Regions from separate parts of the Nesterenkonia sp. K-15-9-6 genome, predicted to be linked through region 2. Evidence: predicted binding sites of a transcription regulator. Region 2 holds the regulator's gene; the other holds the start of a gene.
What was found. The regulator LexA, encoded in region 2, represses DNA repair genes until DNA is damaged. The targets are predictions, from matches to a motif close to TCGAACANNTGTTCGA.
Positions count from the first base shown of each region.

Region 1: uvrA (excinuclease ABC subunit UvrA) is a predicted target of LexA. The motif match lies at 3,759-3,774, and genes of this name have one in related genera.

Region 1 covers NZ_JBQYEY010000028.1:7,822-16,194, forward strand. The annotation lists gene SD455_RS14140 (DEAD/DEAH box helicase) at 1-2,157, opposite strand, end outside; gene SD455_RS14145 (MBL fold metallo-hydrolase) at 2,166-2,828, opposite strand; gene SD455_RS14150 (HAD hydrolase-like protein) at 2,839-3,708, opposite strand; gene uvrA (excinuclease ABC subunit UvrA) at 3,902-6,802, shown strand; gene SD455_RS14160 (lysophospholipid acyltransferase family protein) at 7,033-7,722, shown strand; gene uvrC (excinuclease ABC subunit UvrC) at 7,715-8,373, shown strand, end outside.
Region 2 covers NZ_JBQYEY010000016.1:9,797-18,169, forward strand. The annotation lists gene SD455_RS10900 (PepSY domain-containing protein) at 1-447, shown strand, start outside; gene SD455_RS10905 (MarR family winged helix-turn-helix transcriptional regulator) at 530-1,048, shown strand; gene SD455_RS10910 (SseB family protein) at 1,115-2,026, opposite strand; gene priA (bifunctional 1-(5-phosphoribosyl)-5-((5-phosphoribosylamino)methylideneamino)imidazole-4-carboxamide isomerase/phosphoribosylanthranilate isomerase PriA) at 2,023-2,784, opposite strand; gene hisH (imidazole glycerol phosphate synthase subunit HisH) at 2,862-3,500, opposite strand; gene hisB (imidazoleglycerol-phosphate dehydratase HisB) at 3,500-4,117, opposite strand; gene SD455_RS10930 (histidinol-phosphate transaminase) at 4,214-5,359, opposite strand; gene SD455_RS10935 (LysM peptidoglycan-binding domain-containing protein) at 5,549-5,944, opposite strand; gene lexA (transcriptional repressor LexA) at 6,210-6,983, shown strand; gene SD455_RS10945 (ATP-dependent DNA helicase) at 7,124-8,373, opposite strand, start outside.

The sequences.
Region 1 (8,373 bases), on a different contig from region 2:
CTCGAGATCCTCCGCCGTGGAGTCCTCGGCCCCGGAGGCCAGCCGCTCCCACTCCTCGAGCAGCGAGTTGTCGGTCTGGCGGATCATCTCGCCGAGCCACTCGACCAGATCCTCCAGCGTCTCGGTCACCTTCTGCTGCGGCACGGTCTGGCGCAGCGCCTTGTAGGCGTCGGTGAGATACCGCAGCAGCACTCCCTCCGAGCGGGTGAGCTGATAGTGGTTGACCATGTCGACGAAGCCGAAGGCCCGCTCGACCATGTCCCGTACGACAGCCTTGGGCGACAGCTCATGGTCGCCCACCCAGGGCGCCGAGGTCCGATACACCTCGAACTGCTGGGTCAGCAGCTCGCCCAGCGGCTGGGGATGGGTCATCTCATCGAGGATGCGCATCCGTTCCACATAGTCCACACCCTCGGCCTTCAGCTCACCGATCTTCTCGGACTTGAGCTTCTTCACCTGGGCGCCGGTCACCTGATACGGAGTCTCCAGGATCGCCTCGATCACGGAGATGACGTCCAGGGCGTAGGTCTCCGACTCCGGGTCCAGGAGCTCCAGCGCGGCGACGGCGAAGGGGGCCAGCGGCTGGTTCAGCGCGAAGTCGTCCTGCAGGTCGAGCGTCAGGTCCACTGTGCGCCCGTCCTCGTCGGGAGCCTCCAGTCGCTCCAGCACGCCAGCGGTGAGCAGCTCCCGCAGGATCTGCAGCGCCCGCCGCTGGAGGATCGCCTGCCGGGCCGGGGTCTCGTCGGAGCCGCGGATGAGCCGACGCATGGCCAGGATCGGGTCCTCAGGGCGTTGCAGGAGCTGCAGCACCATCGCATAGCTGATCTGCATGCGTGAGACCATCGGCTCCGGCGTCGCCTCCACGAGTCGGTCGAAGGACTTCTCCGACCAGGAGACGAAGCCGTCGGGCGGCTTCTTCTTCCCCGTGGAGCGGACCGCCTGGGCGACCTTCTTCTCGTCGTCCCCGTGCTTGGCCCGCGCCTTGCGCAGCGCCTGCTCGTTCTCGATGACATGCTCGGGGGCCTGCACGACCACCCGGCCCTCGGTGTCGAAGCCGGCGCGCCCCGCCCGTCCGGCGATCTGGTGGAACTCACGGGCGTTGAGCTGGCGCGTCCGCTCGCCGTCGTACTTGCTCAGGGCGGTGAGCACTACGGTGCGGATGGGCACGTTGATGCCGACGCCGAGGGTGTCGGTGCCGCAGATGACCTTCAGCAGCCCGTCCTGGGCGAGCTGCTCCACGAGGCGCCGGTACTTGGGGAGCATCCCGGCATGGTGGACGCCGATGCCGGACCGCAGCAGCCGATTGAGCACCTTGCCGTACCCCTTGGCGAAGCGGAAGGTCTCCAGACGCTGCCGGATGCGCTCCCGGTCCTCCTTGCCGGCCACGTTCAGCGAGGCGAGCCCGGCGGCACGTTCCGCGGCCTCGCGCTGGGAGAAGTGCACCACGTAGACCGGCGCCTGTCCGTCGGCGACGAGGTCCTCGAGCTTGTGCTGCAGCGGCGTGGTGGAGTACTCGAAGTGCAGCGGCACCGGACGCTGGACCGAGGAGACGGTGACGACGTCTCGGCCGGTCCGCTCGGCGATGCGGCGCTCGAAGCGGCTGGTGTCGCCGAGGGTGGCGGACATCAGCAGGAACTGGGCCTGGGGAAGCTCCAGCAGGGGCACCTGCCAGGCCCATCCGCGCTGGGGGTCCGCATAGAAGTGGAACTCGTCCATGATGACGGGCCCGACGTCGGCCTCCGTGCCGTCGCGCAGAGCTTCGTTGGCCAGGATCTCCGCCGTGCAGCAGATGATCGGGGCGTGGGCGTTGACCGCCGAGTCTCCGGTCACCATCCCGACGTTCTCCGCGCCGAAGATCTCCACGAGCGCGAAGAACTTCTCGGAGACGAGCGCCTTGATCGGAGCGGTGTAGACGCTGCGTTCGCCGCGGCACAGGGCGAAGAAGTGGGCGGCCGTGGCCACCAGGGACTTCCCGGAGCCGGTCGGGGTGGCCATGATGACGTGCCGCCGGTCCGCGAGCTCCAGGACAGCGTCCTCCTGGGCGGGGTAGAGGGTGATCCCACGCTGGGCGGTCCATCCGGTGAAGGCCTCGACGAGGCTCTCGGGGTCGGGGATGCCGTCCGCAGCGGGGACAGGACGCAGGGAGTCGAGTCGCAGGGCCGCCACTACCAGCCGCGCTCCCGCCACGCGGCGAGCTCGGGCCGTTCCGCGCCCAGCGTCGTGGGGTCGCCATGTCCGGGGTGGATGACGGTGTCGTCCGGGAAGGCCGCGAAGAGCCGCGCCTCGACGTCGTCGATCAGCGTGCGGAAGTCCTCTGCGCTCCAGGTCTTTCCGACGCCGCCGGGGAACAGCGAGTCTCCGGTGAAGATGTGGGTGGGGCCGTCTTCGACGGGGTACACGAAGGCCACCGAACCAGGGGTGTGGCCGCGCAGCTGGATGACGTCCAGCGCGATGCCGTCATACTGCACCAGGTCGCCGTGGTCGACCCGACGGTCGATCCGCACGCCTTCGGCCTCCTCGATCGCACCGGCGTCGTCCTGTCCCGCGACCGTCTCCACGTCGGCGGCGAGCTCGGGCAGCGCGCGGATGTGGTCCCAGTGACGATGCGTGGTGAGCACGGCGCGCAGCTGCGGCGCGCAGGGGGTGTCGACGGCGGCTTCGGCCAGCATCGCGCGGATCGCCGGGACGTCGTCGGCGGCGTCGATGAGCACCTGGACCCCGGACTTCTTCGCGGTGAGCAGGTAGACGTTGTTGCTCATCTCGGAGACCGCGACGCGGCGGACGGTGATCGCCGGAAGGTCATGGATCAGAGAGCTGTCGGTGGCCATGGGTGACAGTCTATGGTCTGCTGTCGATCAGACGCCATGGCGATGCCGAGCCCTCGGCCGGATCCTCGGCTGCGCTGTGGGTCGAGTCCTGAGTCAGGCTGGGGGCCGGCCTCGCTGCGCTGTCCCCGAGCGGCACATCAAGAAGGTGCTCGAGTGCATCTCGGAGCCCCTGCGCGTCGTCGACCACGACGTCGGCGCCGGCCTGTTCGAGCTCCCCGGCCGGGGCGCTGCCCCACCGCACGCCGACACAGGGGATCCCATGGGCCTGGGCGCCCTCGACGTCGAAGATCCGATCCCCGACCATCGCCGCTCGGGGCCGAGAGGGGCCGCCGCTCGGATCGCGGTCCGAGGCGCGGGCCACGTCCCTCAGCGCGGCCGCGAGGATCGGCGCCTTGCCGGCATGGGGCACGGTCTCGTCCGGATCCGAGCCTGCGACGACGTCGACGGCGCCCGCCAGGCCCTGGACCTCGAGCAGTCGCTCCGCCAGCGGCTGCGGCTTCGAGGTGGCCACCGCCAGGGCGACGCCTGCCTTCCGCAGGTCGGCCAGGAGCTGCCGGAGTCCGGGGTAGACCTTGGAGGCCGCCATGCCGTGGGCGAGGTAGCCGGCTCGATAGTGCGCCACGAGGCCCGGCAGCATCTCGGTGGTCACGCCCGGCAGGGACAGCAGGCTGGCGGCGAGCGGCGGGCCGACCATGCCCTCCAGCGTGGGCTGGTCGGGCACGTCGATCCCGTGCGCGGCCAGGGCCGCGGCGATGCCGCCGGTGATCGAACCGGCGGGGTCCACGAGGGTGCCGTCAAGGTCGAAGAGGACGAGGGGAGCGCCGTCGTCTGCGGAGGGCTCGTCGTCCTGCAGGGCGGGGGAGGTGGGGCGGGTCGTCACGCCTCCATCCTGCCATCCGGGTCCGTGCGGCCGGCGAACGGCCCGGGTGATCGAATATTTGTTCGATCGAAGGTGCGGGCATACACTGGTGCGCGTGTCTGAGCCAGTTGCCGCGATCGACGGCGCCGTGATCGAATCCGTCGACGACTACTACAGCCGGGGTGCGCGCCGGAAGTCCGGCGCCAACGGCACCGTGGGTCGCGCCGAGGCGGACCGCATCGTCGTCCAGGGGGCCCGGGAGCACAACCTGCACGACGTGGCCGTGGAGCTTCCGCGCAACGCCTTCATCGTCTTCACCGGCCTCTCCGGCTCGGGGAAGTCCTCCTTGGCGTTCGACACCATCTTCGCCGAGGGGCAGCGGCGGTACGTCGAGTCGCTCTCGGCGTACGCGCGCATGTTCCTCGGGCGGGTGGACAAGCCCGACGTCGACTTCATCGAGGGGCTGTCGCCGGCGGTCTCCATCGATCAGAAGTCGACCTCGCGGAACCCGCGGTCGACGGTCGGAACCGTCACCGAGATCCATGACTATCTGCGTCTGCTCTGGGCCCGCATCGGCGTTCCGCACTGCCCCGTGTGTGGAGAGCGGATCGAGCGGCAGACCCCTCAGCAGATCGTGGACCAGATCCTGGACCTGCCGGTGGGAGCCCGCTTCCAGGTCCTGGCGCCGGTCGTGCGCGGGCGCAAGGGCGAGTTCAAGGACCTCTTCCGAGACCTGGCCGGACAGGGCTTCGCCCGGGCCGTGGTGGACGGCGAGCAGATCCAGCTCAACGACCCACCGGTGCTCGAGAAGCAGATCAAGCACCACATCGACGTGGTCATCGACCGCCTGGTCATCCGGGAGGGCATGCGCCAGCGGCTCACCGATTCGATCGAGACTGCTCTGCGTCTGGCAGAAGGACGAGTGGTGATCGACCTGGTCGACCTGGCGGAGGACGGCTCGCCGGAGAACCCCGAGAAGGTGCCGGACGGCCTCGAAGGCCCCAAGCTGCGCAGCTTCTCCGAGAACCTGGCCTGCCCCAATGAGCATCCGCTGTCGATCGATGAGATCGAGCCGCGTTCCTTCTCCTTCAACTCGCCCTTCGGCGCCTGCCAGACCTGCTCGGGCATCGGCTCTCGGCTCGAGGTGGACGAGGAGCTGGTCATTCCGGACGACACGCTCTCCCTGGCCGACGGAGCGATCGCCCCCTGGAACCGGGGGAAGGCCTCCAGTGAGTACTGGCTGCGGCTCATCCGCGCGCTGGCCGAAGACCTCGACTTCTCCCTGGACGTCCCCTGGCGAGAGCTTCCCAAGAAGGCCCGGAAGGCGTTGCTGCACGGGCGGAACCACAAGGTGGTCGTCCAGTATCGGAATCGCTTCGGCCGAGAGCGGAAGTACTCCACTGGTTTCGAAGGCGTGCTCTCCTACATCCATCGCAAGTACGAGGAGACGGAGTCGGACAACGCCCGGGACCATTACGAGCAGTACATGCGTCAGGTGCCGTGTCCGGACTGCGACGGGCAGCGCCTGAACCCCGCCTCACTGTCCGTCCTGATCGAAGGTCGGTCCATCGCCGAGGTCTCCCGCAGCCCGCTGGACGAGATCGTGGCGTTCTTCTCGGGTCTGAGCCTCTCCGCCAGAGATGCGACCATCGCCGAGCAGGTGCTCAAGGAGATCCTGGCGCGGCTGAACTTCCTGCTGGACGTGGGCCTGGGATACCTGAACCTGGAGCGGGCGGCCGGCACGCTCTCCGGCGGCGAGGCGCAGCGCATCCGGCTGGCCACGCAGATCGGCTCCGGGCTGGTGGGTGTGCTCTATGTGCTCGACGAGCCCTCGATCGGTCTGCACCAGCGCGACAACACCCGACTCATCCAGACGCTCACGCGTCTCAGGGACCTGGGCAACACCCTGATCGTCGTGGAGCATGACGAGGACACCATCGGCGAGGCCGACTGGGTCGTCGACATCGGTCCGGGAGCCGGAGAGCGCGGCGGACGGATCGTGCACTCCGGATCCGTGGAGGGCCTCAAGGCCAATGAGGAGTCCATCACCGGCGACTATCTGGCCGGTCGGCGCGCGATCGCCGTGCCGCCGTCGCGGCGCCCCGTGGACCCCCAGCGCAGCCTGCGCATCGTCTACGCCCATGAGAACAACCTCGCCGACGTCAGCGTGGACATCCCGCTGGGCGTCTTCCTGGCCGTCACCGGAGTCTCGGGCTCCGGGAAGTCCACCCTGATCAACGAGATCCTCTACAAGTCGCTGGCCAACAGGCTCAACAACGCCCGGCAGGTGCCGGGGCGGCACCGTCGCATCGACGGAGTGGACCATCTCGACAAGGTCATCCACGTCGACCAGAGCCCCATCGGCCGCACCCCGCGGTCCAACCCGGCCACCTACACCGGCGTCTTCGACCACATCCGGAAGCTGTTCGCCGAGACGCAGGAGTCCAAGACCCGCGGATACCAGCCGGGACGGTTCTCCTTCAACATCAAGGGGGGCCGCTGCGAGGCCTGCTCCGGCGACGGCACCCTGAAGATCGAGATGAACTTCCTGCCGGACGTCTACGTGCCGTGTGAGGTCTGCCAAGGGGCGCGGTACAACCGCGAGACGCTCGAGGTGCACTACAAGGGGAAGAACATCGCCGAGGTCCTCGACATGCCGATCGAGGAGGCCGCAGAGTTCTTCTCCGCGTTCGCGCCCATCGCCCGGCACCTCACCACGCTGGTGGACGTGGGCCTCGGGTACGTGCGCCTGGGTCAGGCCGCGACCACGCTCTCCGGCGGTGAGGCCCAGCGAGTGAAGCTCGCCTCGGAGCTCCAGAAGAGGTCCAAGGGCCGCAGCATCTACGTCCTGGACGAGCCCACCACTGGCCTGCACTTCGAGGACATCCGCAAGCTGCTCGGCGTCCTGCAGAGCCTGGTGGACAAGGGCAACACCGTGGTGACCATCGAGCACAACCTGGACGTCATCAAGTCTGCCGACTGGATCATCGACCTCGGGCCAGAAGGGGGCACAGGCGGCGGAAGGATCGTCGCGGAGGGGACTCCCGAGGCCGTCGCCGCGCAGGCGGACCACACCGGTTCGCACACGGGTCGCTTCCTGGGGCATCTGCTCTGATCGACCCCGTCCTGCGGGCGGACGGCGCCCGGGCGACGCCCGGGCGGAGGGTGGCGGCGGCACAGCAGCCGCTCCCGCCCGGTGACCTGCGCGCAGGGCCGAGGCGGTGGCCGTGACGGGCCTCGCACCGGGTACACTGAACCGCGGCCCAGCACAGACGGCGCCCTGCGCCCGGCGACTCGAAGGATCAGCACGTGAGCACAGACCCCACCGCGCCCGCCCCGAAGCGCGTGGTCACCCACGATGCGATCCGCAAGGCGTTCTCCGCCTACGTGAAGCTTACCTGTCGCCCCACGATCACCGGGCTGGAGAAGGTCCCTGCCGAGGGGGGCTTCGTCGTCGCCAGCAATCACCTGTCGTTCCTGGACTCGGTGCTGATCCAGGCGATCTTCCCGCGGCCCGTGAGCTTCTTCGCCAAGGCTGAGTACTTCACGCAGCCCGGGATCAAGGGACGGGCCATGAAGATCTTCTTCGAGTCGGTCGGGTCCGTGCCGGTGGAGCGGCAGAAGAAGTCGGCGAGCGTGGAGGCGCTGCACCAGCTGGGAGACATCGCCGCCTCGGGCCACGGCGTCGGGATCTACCCGGAGGGCACCCGCAGCCGGGACGGGCGACTCTACCGCGGCAAGAACGGAGTGGGCTGGCTCGCGCTGGCCACCGGACTGCCGGTGGTGCCGGTGGGACTGAAGGGGACCGAGAACCTCCAGGCGCCGGACTCCAACCGCGTGCGTTCGGCGGCGTTCGAGATGCATGTGGGCGACCCGCTGCACTTCGAGCACATCGGCCAGCGCCATCCGCTGCCGGTGCGTCGGGAGGCGACGGCACGCGTCATGGATGCCATCGCCGCGCTGACCGGGCAGGAGCGCGTCGACACGTACAACAGCCCGCCGGCGGACAGGGACGACGCCGACGCCGATGGCTGATCCCGCCTCCTACCGACCCCGGCCGGGAGAGATCCCGACCTCGCCGGGCGTCTACCGCTTCATCGACCCGCACGGTCGGGTGATCTACGTCGGCAAGGCCAAGAACCTGCGGGCCCGCCTCAACTCCTACTTCGCCCGCCCTGAGGGGCTTCACCCCAAGACCTACGCCATGGTGCACACCGCCTCCCAGGTCGAGTGGACGGTGGTCGGTTCCGAGCTGGAGGCGATCCAGCTGGAGTACACCTGGATCAAGCAGCACACGCCGCGCTTCAACATCATGTATCGGGACGACAAGTCCTACCCGTACCTCGCCGTCACCATGAACGAGAAGTTCCCCCGCGTGCAGGTCATGCGGGGCGACCGGCGCCCCGGCGTCAAGTACTTCGGGCCCTTCCACCCGGCCAAGGCGATCCGCGAGACCGTGGACACCATGCTGCGCGTCTTTCCGGTGCGCAGCTGCTCCGCCGGGGTCTTCCGTCGTGCCGAGGCGTCGGGCCGCCCCTGCCTGCTGGGCTACATCGACAAATGCTCCGCTCCCTGCGTGGGACGGATCAGTCCGGAGGACCACCGCCGGCTCGCCGAGGAGTTCTGCGAGGTCATGGCCGGGCGTCCCGGCCCGCACATGCGCCGCATCGAGACCGAGATGAAGGA
Region 2 (8,373 bases):
ACCGCGACGGACGCCGCCGCGGAGACCTCGCCCGCGGACTCCGACGACCACCCGCTGTACGGGGGTCTGGAGACGGTCCAGGCCGAGTACCCGGAGGGTGTGGTCTTCGAGGTGGAGTCCGATGACGGCCGCTATGAGTGGCACGTGCTCGTGGACGGCATCGAGCGAGAGGTGCACACCGACAAGTCCAGTCTGGAGATCGTCTACACCGAGGACGACGACGCCCCGGACAGCGACGACCTGCGAGAGATCGACTCGACCGAGATCGATATCGCCGAGGCTTTCCGGATCGTCGAAGACCGGGTCGGCGACCCCTCCGGCGCCTTCGTCGACGAGGCGCAGCTCGACTCCGAGTCGGGCACCGTCGTCTGGGAGATCGAACTCGACAACGGCCAGGAGATCGCTGTGGACGTCGTCACCGGCGACCTGGTCCAGGTGGACGACTGAACCGACCCGCCTGAGTCCCCGGTGCCGTAGACTGGACGAGCTCGAATCAGTCGCACGATCAGGGGACGCAGGAGGTGGCCGCGTGGACGCCGTCGCTGGCGAAGACGCCCAGGAACCTCAGGACGCCGCCCCTCCGGCACGGGACCTCACCGGCACGTCGCCCAAGGCGAAGGCGTGGCGCACGTTCCTGGAGACCTCCGCCATCGTCAGCAAGACGATGGAGAAGGGCCTCCACGCCGCCACCGGTCTTCGGCTCTCGGACTACAACCTGCTGCTGGTCCTCGCCGAGGCGGAGGGCAACCAGCTGCGCATGGGGGAACTCGCCGAGCGGATGATCTTCTCGCCGTCACGCCTGTCCTACCAGGCGAAGTCGCTGCAGACCCGGGGGCTCATCACTCGATGCGCCGACCCCAGCGATCGGCGCGGCATGACGGCCCAGCTCACCGACGAGGGACGGCGGGTCTTCCGGGACGCTTCACAGGTCCACGCCCGGCACATCCGGCAGATCTTCCATGAGACGCTCGACGACGACGAGGCCCTCGCCCTGCAGCGCACCTGCATGAAACTGCTGCAGACCGCCCAGGACACCGAGCTGACCTGAACTCCTGCGGCAGCACCCTGCGCCGGACGCCAGACGTCCCGTCGCCCCAGCGCCGACGTCTGTGAATCACCCGACGTCGCGCGCCAGGACCACCTCGACCGAATCGGCCTTCTCCTGCAGCGCCGGAACATCCTGCAGGCAGGCCTGCACGCTGGCCAGCGCCAGGCGGGCATCAACGGCGTCCACACCCGGCTCCAGCACCACACCGATGCTCAGCTCGGGTCCGCTGCCGCCGCCGGCCACGGGCGCTCCGGAGGCCGTCGCGGTGGCCACACCTTTCCCCGGCGCCACGACCAGCCGCACCACGCCCAGGCACTGGTCCACCACGTCCTGCAAGGCATCAGCCACCTGCGGGTCGCGGTAGGACGGCGTCCACAGCCGGCCCTGAGCCAAGGCCGCCACGGCCGGGCTGCGCACCACGAAGGTGAGCTCCGCCCCTGGATCCAGGACGACGAGCTCGGCTCCCTCAGCCAGCGCGGCCAGCATGACGCGCTCCGCTTCGGCGGCCACCGGGCGCGCTTCGGCGTGCCAGGCGGTCATCGACTCCACTGAGCTGAACACCGGCATGGTGGGACGCCCCGACGCCGAGGTGATCGTGACCAGGGCGATGTCCGCCTCCTTGTCCCCGGCCGGTCCGCCCGAGGGGGCATGACCGTGCTCGGCCACGGTGGCGATCACCGGTACGAAGAGGCGCTGACCCTGCAGGGACTCGACGAAGCCTGCCTCATCGAGGTCTCCGGCCAGCAGACGGTCCTGGGCCTCCTGGATCTGCGGGGCGATCAGCCCGTCGTCTCCGTCGAAGGTGTGCAGCGGGTTTCCCCCGCCGGAGAGGTCCCGCCCCTCCCAGGGGACGCCCGCCGAGTCCGCGGCTCGTCCGTCCGCCGAGTGGGCCTGCCGCTGCAGCAGGTTCGCGATGTGGGCCGGAAGCTCCCGACGGTCGGCGGCATCTGCGCCGTGGTGGTCGCCGTGGTGACTCATGCCGACGCGGCGGCCGCCTTCAGTGCCTCCGGGAAGGTGAACTTTCCGGCATAGAGGGCCTTGCCCATGATGGCACCCTCCACGCCGTGGGAGACCATCTGCGCCAGGGCGGAGACGTCCTCCAGCGACGAGATCCCGCCGGAGGCCACCACGGGCTTGGCGGTGCGGCGGCAGACCTCGGCCAGCAGCGCGGTGTTCGGTCCACGGAGGGTCCCGTCCTTGGTCACGTCGGTGACCACGTAGCGCGGACACCCGGCATCCTCCAGTCGTTCCAGGACCTCCCAGAGGTTGCCGCCCTCCTTGGTCCAGCCGCGGGCCGCGAGCGTCTCCCCCCGGACGTCGAGCCCCACCGCGATGGCCTCTCCGTGGCGTTCGATCGCCCGGGCGGTCCACTCCGGATCCTCCAGTGCGGCGGTGCCCAGGTTCACGCGGGTCGCCCCGAACTCCAGAGCGCGGTCGAGAGACTCATCGTCCCGAATACCGCCGGAGAGCTCGATCTTGATGTCCAGCTCGCGGACCACTCGGGCCAGGACCTCGCGGTTGTGGCCGCGACCGAAGGCGGCGTCGAGGTCCACCAGGTGGATCCACTCGGCGCCGTCCTGCTGCCAGGTCAGCGCCGCGTCCAGCGGGTCGCCGTAGCTGGTCTCGGAGCCGGCCTCGCCCTGCACCAGACGAACGGCCTGACCGTCGGCGACGTCGACGGCGGGCAGCAGCTCCAGGGCGGGCACGGTGGCGATCTCGGGGGCGTTCTCAGCCATGGGGTCGGGTCTCTCTTCCTGGGACAGGGTCGGGTCGGTGGTCAGCGGATCGGGGCCATGGCGGCCGGCCCGGGCTCTCAGAGGCTGTCGATCCAGTTCTTCAGCAGCTGCATGCCGGCGTCGCCGGACTTCTCCGGGTGGAACTGCGTGGCCGACAGGGGGCCGTTCTCCACCGCGGCGATGAAGTCCGCGCCGTGGTGGGACCAGGTCACCTTCGGCGCAGCCATCGACTCGACGGTCTGGTCGAAGTCCCAGGACTGCACCGCGTAGGAGTGCACGAAGTAGAACCGCTCATCCTCGATGCCGTCGAACAGCACGGTGCCCTCGGGGGCCCGGACCGTGTTCCACCCCATGTGCGGCACCACGACGTCGTCCGGCAGAGCGGTCACCTCACCAGGCCACTCCCCCATGCCGTCGGCCGCGATGCCGTGCTCCACTCCACGTTCGAAGAGGATCTGGTGCCCCACGCAGATGCCCAGCACGGGCCGGCCTCCGGCGATGCGGCGTCCGATCCAGCGTGGCCCGTCGATCGCCGTCAGCGCGTCCATCACAGCGGCGAAGGCTCCGACCCCGGGAACCACCAGGCCGGCGGCCTCCTGGATCCGGACCGTCTCGCGGGTCAGAGTCACCTGGGCACCGGCACGCTCCAGGGCACGGACGGCCGAGTGGACGTTGCCGGAGCCGTAGTCAAGGACGACGACGTCGGGCTTGGCCATCAGAGCGCTCCCTTCGTGGAGGGGATGCCCTCCACCCGCGGGTCCGATTCGACGGCGGCGCGCAGCGCACGGGCGAAGGCTTTGAACTGGGCCTCGACGATGTGGTGCGGGTCGCGGCCCGCCACCACACGCATGTGCAGGCAGATGCCGGCGTGATAGGTGATGGCCTCGAAGGCGTGGCGCGTCATGGAGCCGGTGAAGTGACCGCCGATCAGGTGATACTGCTGCCCCTCCGGCTCGCCGGAGTGCACGAGGTAGGGACGTCCGGAGACGTCGACGACGGCGTGCGCCAGGGCCTCGTCGAGCGGGACGGTCGCCTCTCCGAAACGGCGGATGCCGGCCTTGTCACCCAGCGCGGTACGCAGCACCTCGCCGAGGACGATCGAGGTGTCCTCCACCGTGTGATGCACATCGATGTGGGTGTCCCCGGTCGACTCGACCGTCAGATCGATCAGCGAATGCTTCGCCAGAGCGGTGAGCATGTGGTCGAAGAACGGCACCGTGGTGGAGATCTCCGAGGTGCCTGTTCCATCGAGGTCCATGCGCACGCGCACGCTGGACTCGGAAGTGACTCGTTCCATCTGGGCCGCGCGGCCCGAGATCAGTTCTGCTCCCATGGCTCCTGCTCGTGGGTACGGGGTGAAGGGTCTGATGACGCCGTGGACCAGTCTACGCACCGGCCTTCACGGCGTTCAGCGGCCTCGGGCGGAGTCTCAGCGGCCGAGATGCCGAGCCAGGGACTCCAGGAAGGCGGTGGTCTCCTCCTCGGTGCCCGCGGTGACCCGCAGGTGGCCGGGGATGCCGACATCGCGGATGAGGATGCCGTCGTCCAGCAGATGCTGCCACGCGGCCTTCTCGTCCTCGAGCCCGCCGAAGAACACGAAGTTCGCGTCTGACGGGGCGGGGCTGAGCCCGTACCGCGTCAACGTGTCGACGATGCGATCACGCTGAGTCTTGATCCGCTCCACATTGGCCATCAGCGCCTCGCTGTGATCCAGGGCCGCCTCGGCCGCGGCCTGGGTGATCGCCGACAGGTGGTAGGGCAGGCGCACCAGCCGCAGCGCGTCGGTGACCTCCTCGGCCGCGGCCAGGTAACCCAGCCTCCCGCCGGCCAGGGCGAAGGCCTTGGACATGGTGCGGGAGACGATGAGCCGTTCACGCCCGGGCAGGAGCTCCAGCGCGGACGGAGTGCCGCTCTGCCGGAACTCACCGTAGGCCTCGTCGACGACCACCATGGTGCCACCCTCGACGGCGGCATCGTAGGCCGCCTCGACGACGTCGAGCCCCAGCGCCGTGCCCGTGGGATTGTTCGGCGAGCAGAGGATGACCACGTCAGGCCGGTGCTCTCGAATCTGCCGGGCCACGTCCTCCGCGCCCTGGGTGAAGTCCTCGCCCCGGGTCCCTGCGATGTACCGGCTGTAGGTGCCTCGCGCATAGAGGGGGTACATCGAATAGGTGGGAGGGAAGGCCATCACGGAGCGACCCGGACCGGCGAAGGCCTGCAGGATGTGCTGCATGATCTCATTGGAGCCGTTGGCCGCCCAGATGTGCTCGGCGGTCAGCCCATGGGCCAGGTACTCGGCGAGCTTCTCCCGCAGACGGGTGAACTCCCGATCCGGGTATCGATTCAGCGTCTGAGCCGCATGCCTGACTTCCTTGGTGATGGCGTCCACGACATCAGCGGGGACGTCATAGGTGGTCTCGTTGACGTTGAGCATGGCCCACACCGGCAGCTGCGGCGCGCCGTAGGGCTCCTGGCCGCGCAGCTCCTCGCGGAGCGGCAGGCGCGCCAGGCGCTCTGATCTGCTGAGGCCGGCCGTCGACGTGGATCCGCCGACGCCGTTCTGGGGAGGAATCACGCGTCTATCCTACTCATCGGAGCCGTGGCGCTGCGGCGCCGTCACGGCGCTCCCGTCCCACCGCGTCATCTCTGTCCTGCTCCGACCCGCACTGTCCTGCTCCGACCTGCTCCGTCCCGCTCGGCTCTGATCGCCCACGGAGCCGCGAGTGATCTCCGCCGGAGCAGAACGCGTCCACCGGGCGCGACCTCAGTCCGCCACCGGAACGTACAGCGTCTGCCCGGGATGGATCTCGGAGCTGGTCAGATCATTGAGCTCAGCGATCTGCGTGATCAGCACCTGGGTGTCCTCCCCGGTACCCAGGCCCGAGGCCACGCTCCAGAGGGTGTCCCCGGGTGCCACCGTGACTTCGACAGCGGCGACTCCCGGCGCCCCATGGCTGGTGGCCTGCGCCATGTTGACGAAGCTGCCCACCAAGAGCGCCACGCCCACCAAGGCGGCGACGAGCAGCGTCAGCGCGGGAACCCCGAGGATCACCAGGCGGCCTCGCCGGGTGAGGTTGAGACGTCCTGGTGCACCGGCGGAAGAGGCGACGTAGGCCTGTCCGGCCGCGGAGGTGGTGAAGGAGGTGTGCGAGTGACGCATGGGGAAGGACCTCTCTCGTGCGGAATCTCGTCTCGGCATGGATTCGAAGATGTTTTCTATTTCTAGCACAGATGTTCGACCGGGCACCAGACATGCGTTCGAATATGCTGGTCTCGGCCGTCCGGATCCCGTAGCCTGAGACACATGTTCGAACCGAGTTTCGGATGCGATGTTCGACCGGATGTCCATGCAGGAGATTCCACCAGGACCCTCTGACATGACGAGCGGACGACGGGACCAGACCCTGCGGAGAGAGGCGTGAGAGATGGCCGTGGACAAGCGACCAGCCGAGGATTCCCAGCCGACGGAGACACCGGGGGACGCCGCGCCCCGGCTCACCGACCGGCAGCGCGGCATCGTCGACGTCATCCAGGAGGCCCTCGCAGAGCGTGGATACCCCCCGTCGATGCGTGAGATCGGCGACGCCTGCGGGCTCGCCTCGCTGTCCTCTGTGACGCATCAGCTCGCCCGCCTGCAGCAGATGGGCTACCTGCGTCGGGTGCCCGGCAAGCCGCGCGCCATGGAAGTCATCCGTGATTCCTCAGGCCGCCTCATCGCTGCGGACGAGCCGGCGTTCCCTCCCCCGAGCTCTTCCCCGGCACGTCAGGCCTCCGATGACGGTGCGGTCGTCGATCTCGACGCCTACCGCGAGCAGACGGACAGCCGGACGACCGACATTCCGGTGGTCGGTCGCATCGCTGCAGGTGGTCCCATCCTGGCCGAGCAGCAGGTCGAGGACGTCATGCCGCTGCCTCGCCAGCTCACCGGCGAAGGTGAGCTGTTCATGCTCCAGGTACGCGGCGACTCGATGATCGAGGCCGGCATCTTCGAGGACGACTGGGTGGTGGTGCGTCGCCAGCACACGGCCGAGAACGGAGACATCGTCGCCGCCCTGCTCGATGATGAGGCGACCGTGAAGACTCTCCGGCGGCGCGACGGGCATCAGTGGCTGCTCCCGCAGAACCGCAGCTATGAGCCGATCCTCGGGGATCAGGCCACCATCATGGGCAAGGTCGTCACCGTACTGCGGAGCCTCTGAGCCACGCAGCCTCGAGACCAGGCACCCTCACGGCCCCCAGCGCCGCCCGGAGACCATCCGGCAGGCCCGCACAGAAGGAGGGGCGCCGACCGTACGGTCGGCGACCTCCTTCTGTGTCCTTCTGCGCACGAGGACGCCAGTCAGGCGCTCGGATCGAGCCCCTGGCCGGCGAGCCGCCGCAGTGCCCCTCGCGCGACGTCTCCGTCGACAGTGGGCCAGAACTCCGGCATGGACTTCTTCAGGAAGCCGCCGTACCGTGCGGTGGCCAGGCGAGAGTCCAGGATCGCCAGCACGCCCCGGTCCTCGGCGCTGCGGATCAGTCGCCCAGCCCCCTGAGCCAGCCGGGTGGCGGCGTGCGTGGCCGCGACCTGCATGAAGCCGTTTCCACCGTTGCGCGCCACTTCCTGGGTGCGGGCGCTCATCAGCGGATCGTCGGGTCGGGGGAACGGGATGCGGTCGATCGCCACCAGTCGGCACGATCGGCCCGGGACGTCCACCCCCTGCCAGAGGCTCATCGTCCCGAACAGACAGGACTCTTCATCCTCGGCGAACTGGCGGACCAGGGCCGACATGGTGGCGTCACCCTGACACAGAATCGGCACCTCCAGGCGTTCCCGCAGCTCCTCGGCGGCCTCTTCAGCGGCGCGGCGCGAGGAGAACAGGGCCAGCGTCGCGCCCCGTGACGCCTCGATGAGCCCGGCGAGCTCGTCCCGCTGCCGATCAGCGGTCTTCAAGGACGGCGCGGGGAGGTCCTTGGCCACATAGAGCACGCCCTGCTTCGGGTAGTCGAAAGGGCTGCCGACGTCGATGGCGTCCCAGGCGGGGGCATTCTCCCCGCCCAGCCCGAGTGACCCCGCCACCGGGTCGAAGCTGTCGCCGATGGTCAGCGTGGCGGAGGTGAGCACCACCGTGCGCTCTCCGAAGAGGCCCTCCCGCAGGCGACCCGCCACCGACGTCGGTGCGACGTTCAGGATCGGCGGCTCCGTGATGTCTGCCTCGCGGTATCCCACGCCCGGGCTGAAGCTGCCCGGGCGGGTCAGCCAGATGACGTCCGGCGTCTCCCGGGAGTTCAGCATGCGCTCAGCGGTCTCCTGCACCGCCTGGACCCGTGCCCGTGCGGTGGAGCGTCCGGTGTCGGCCTCGGCCTCGCCGGACGGCTTGCTGTCAGACAGCGCGGTGCGGGCGGCGTTGCGGGTGATCTCCAACGCCTGGCTCTGCTGGGCGTCCAGGCCGCGTGCCAGCAGCCCCGACTCCTTGCCGTGGAAGGCAGCGTCGACGGCGATGGCCGCCGCCTGCAGGTCCTCGCCGCTGAGCGCGGTGTGACGCCGCAGCGTGGCCGCGGCCGTCTGAATCATCTGGACGGAGAGCTGTGCTGTGACCGCCGAGGTGA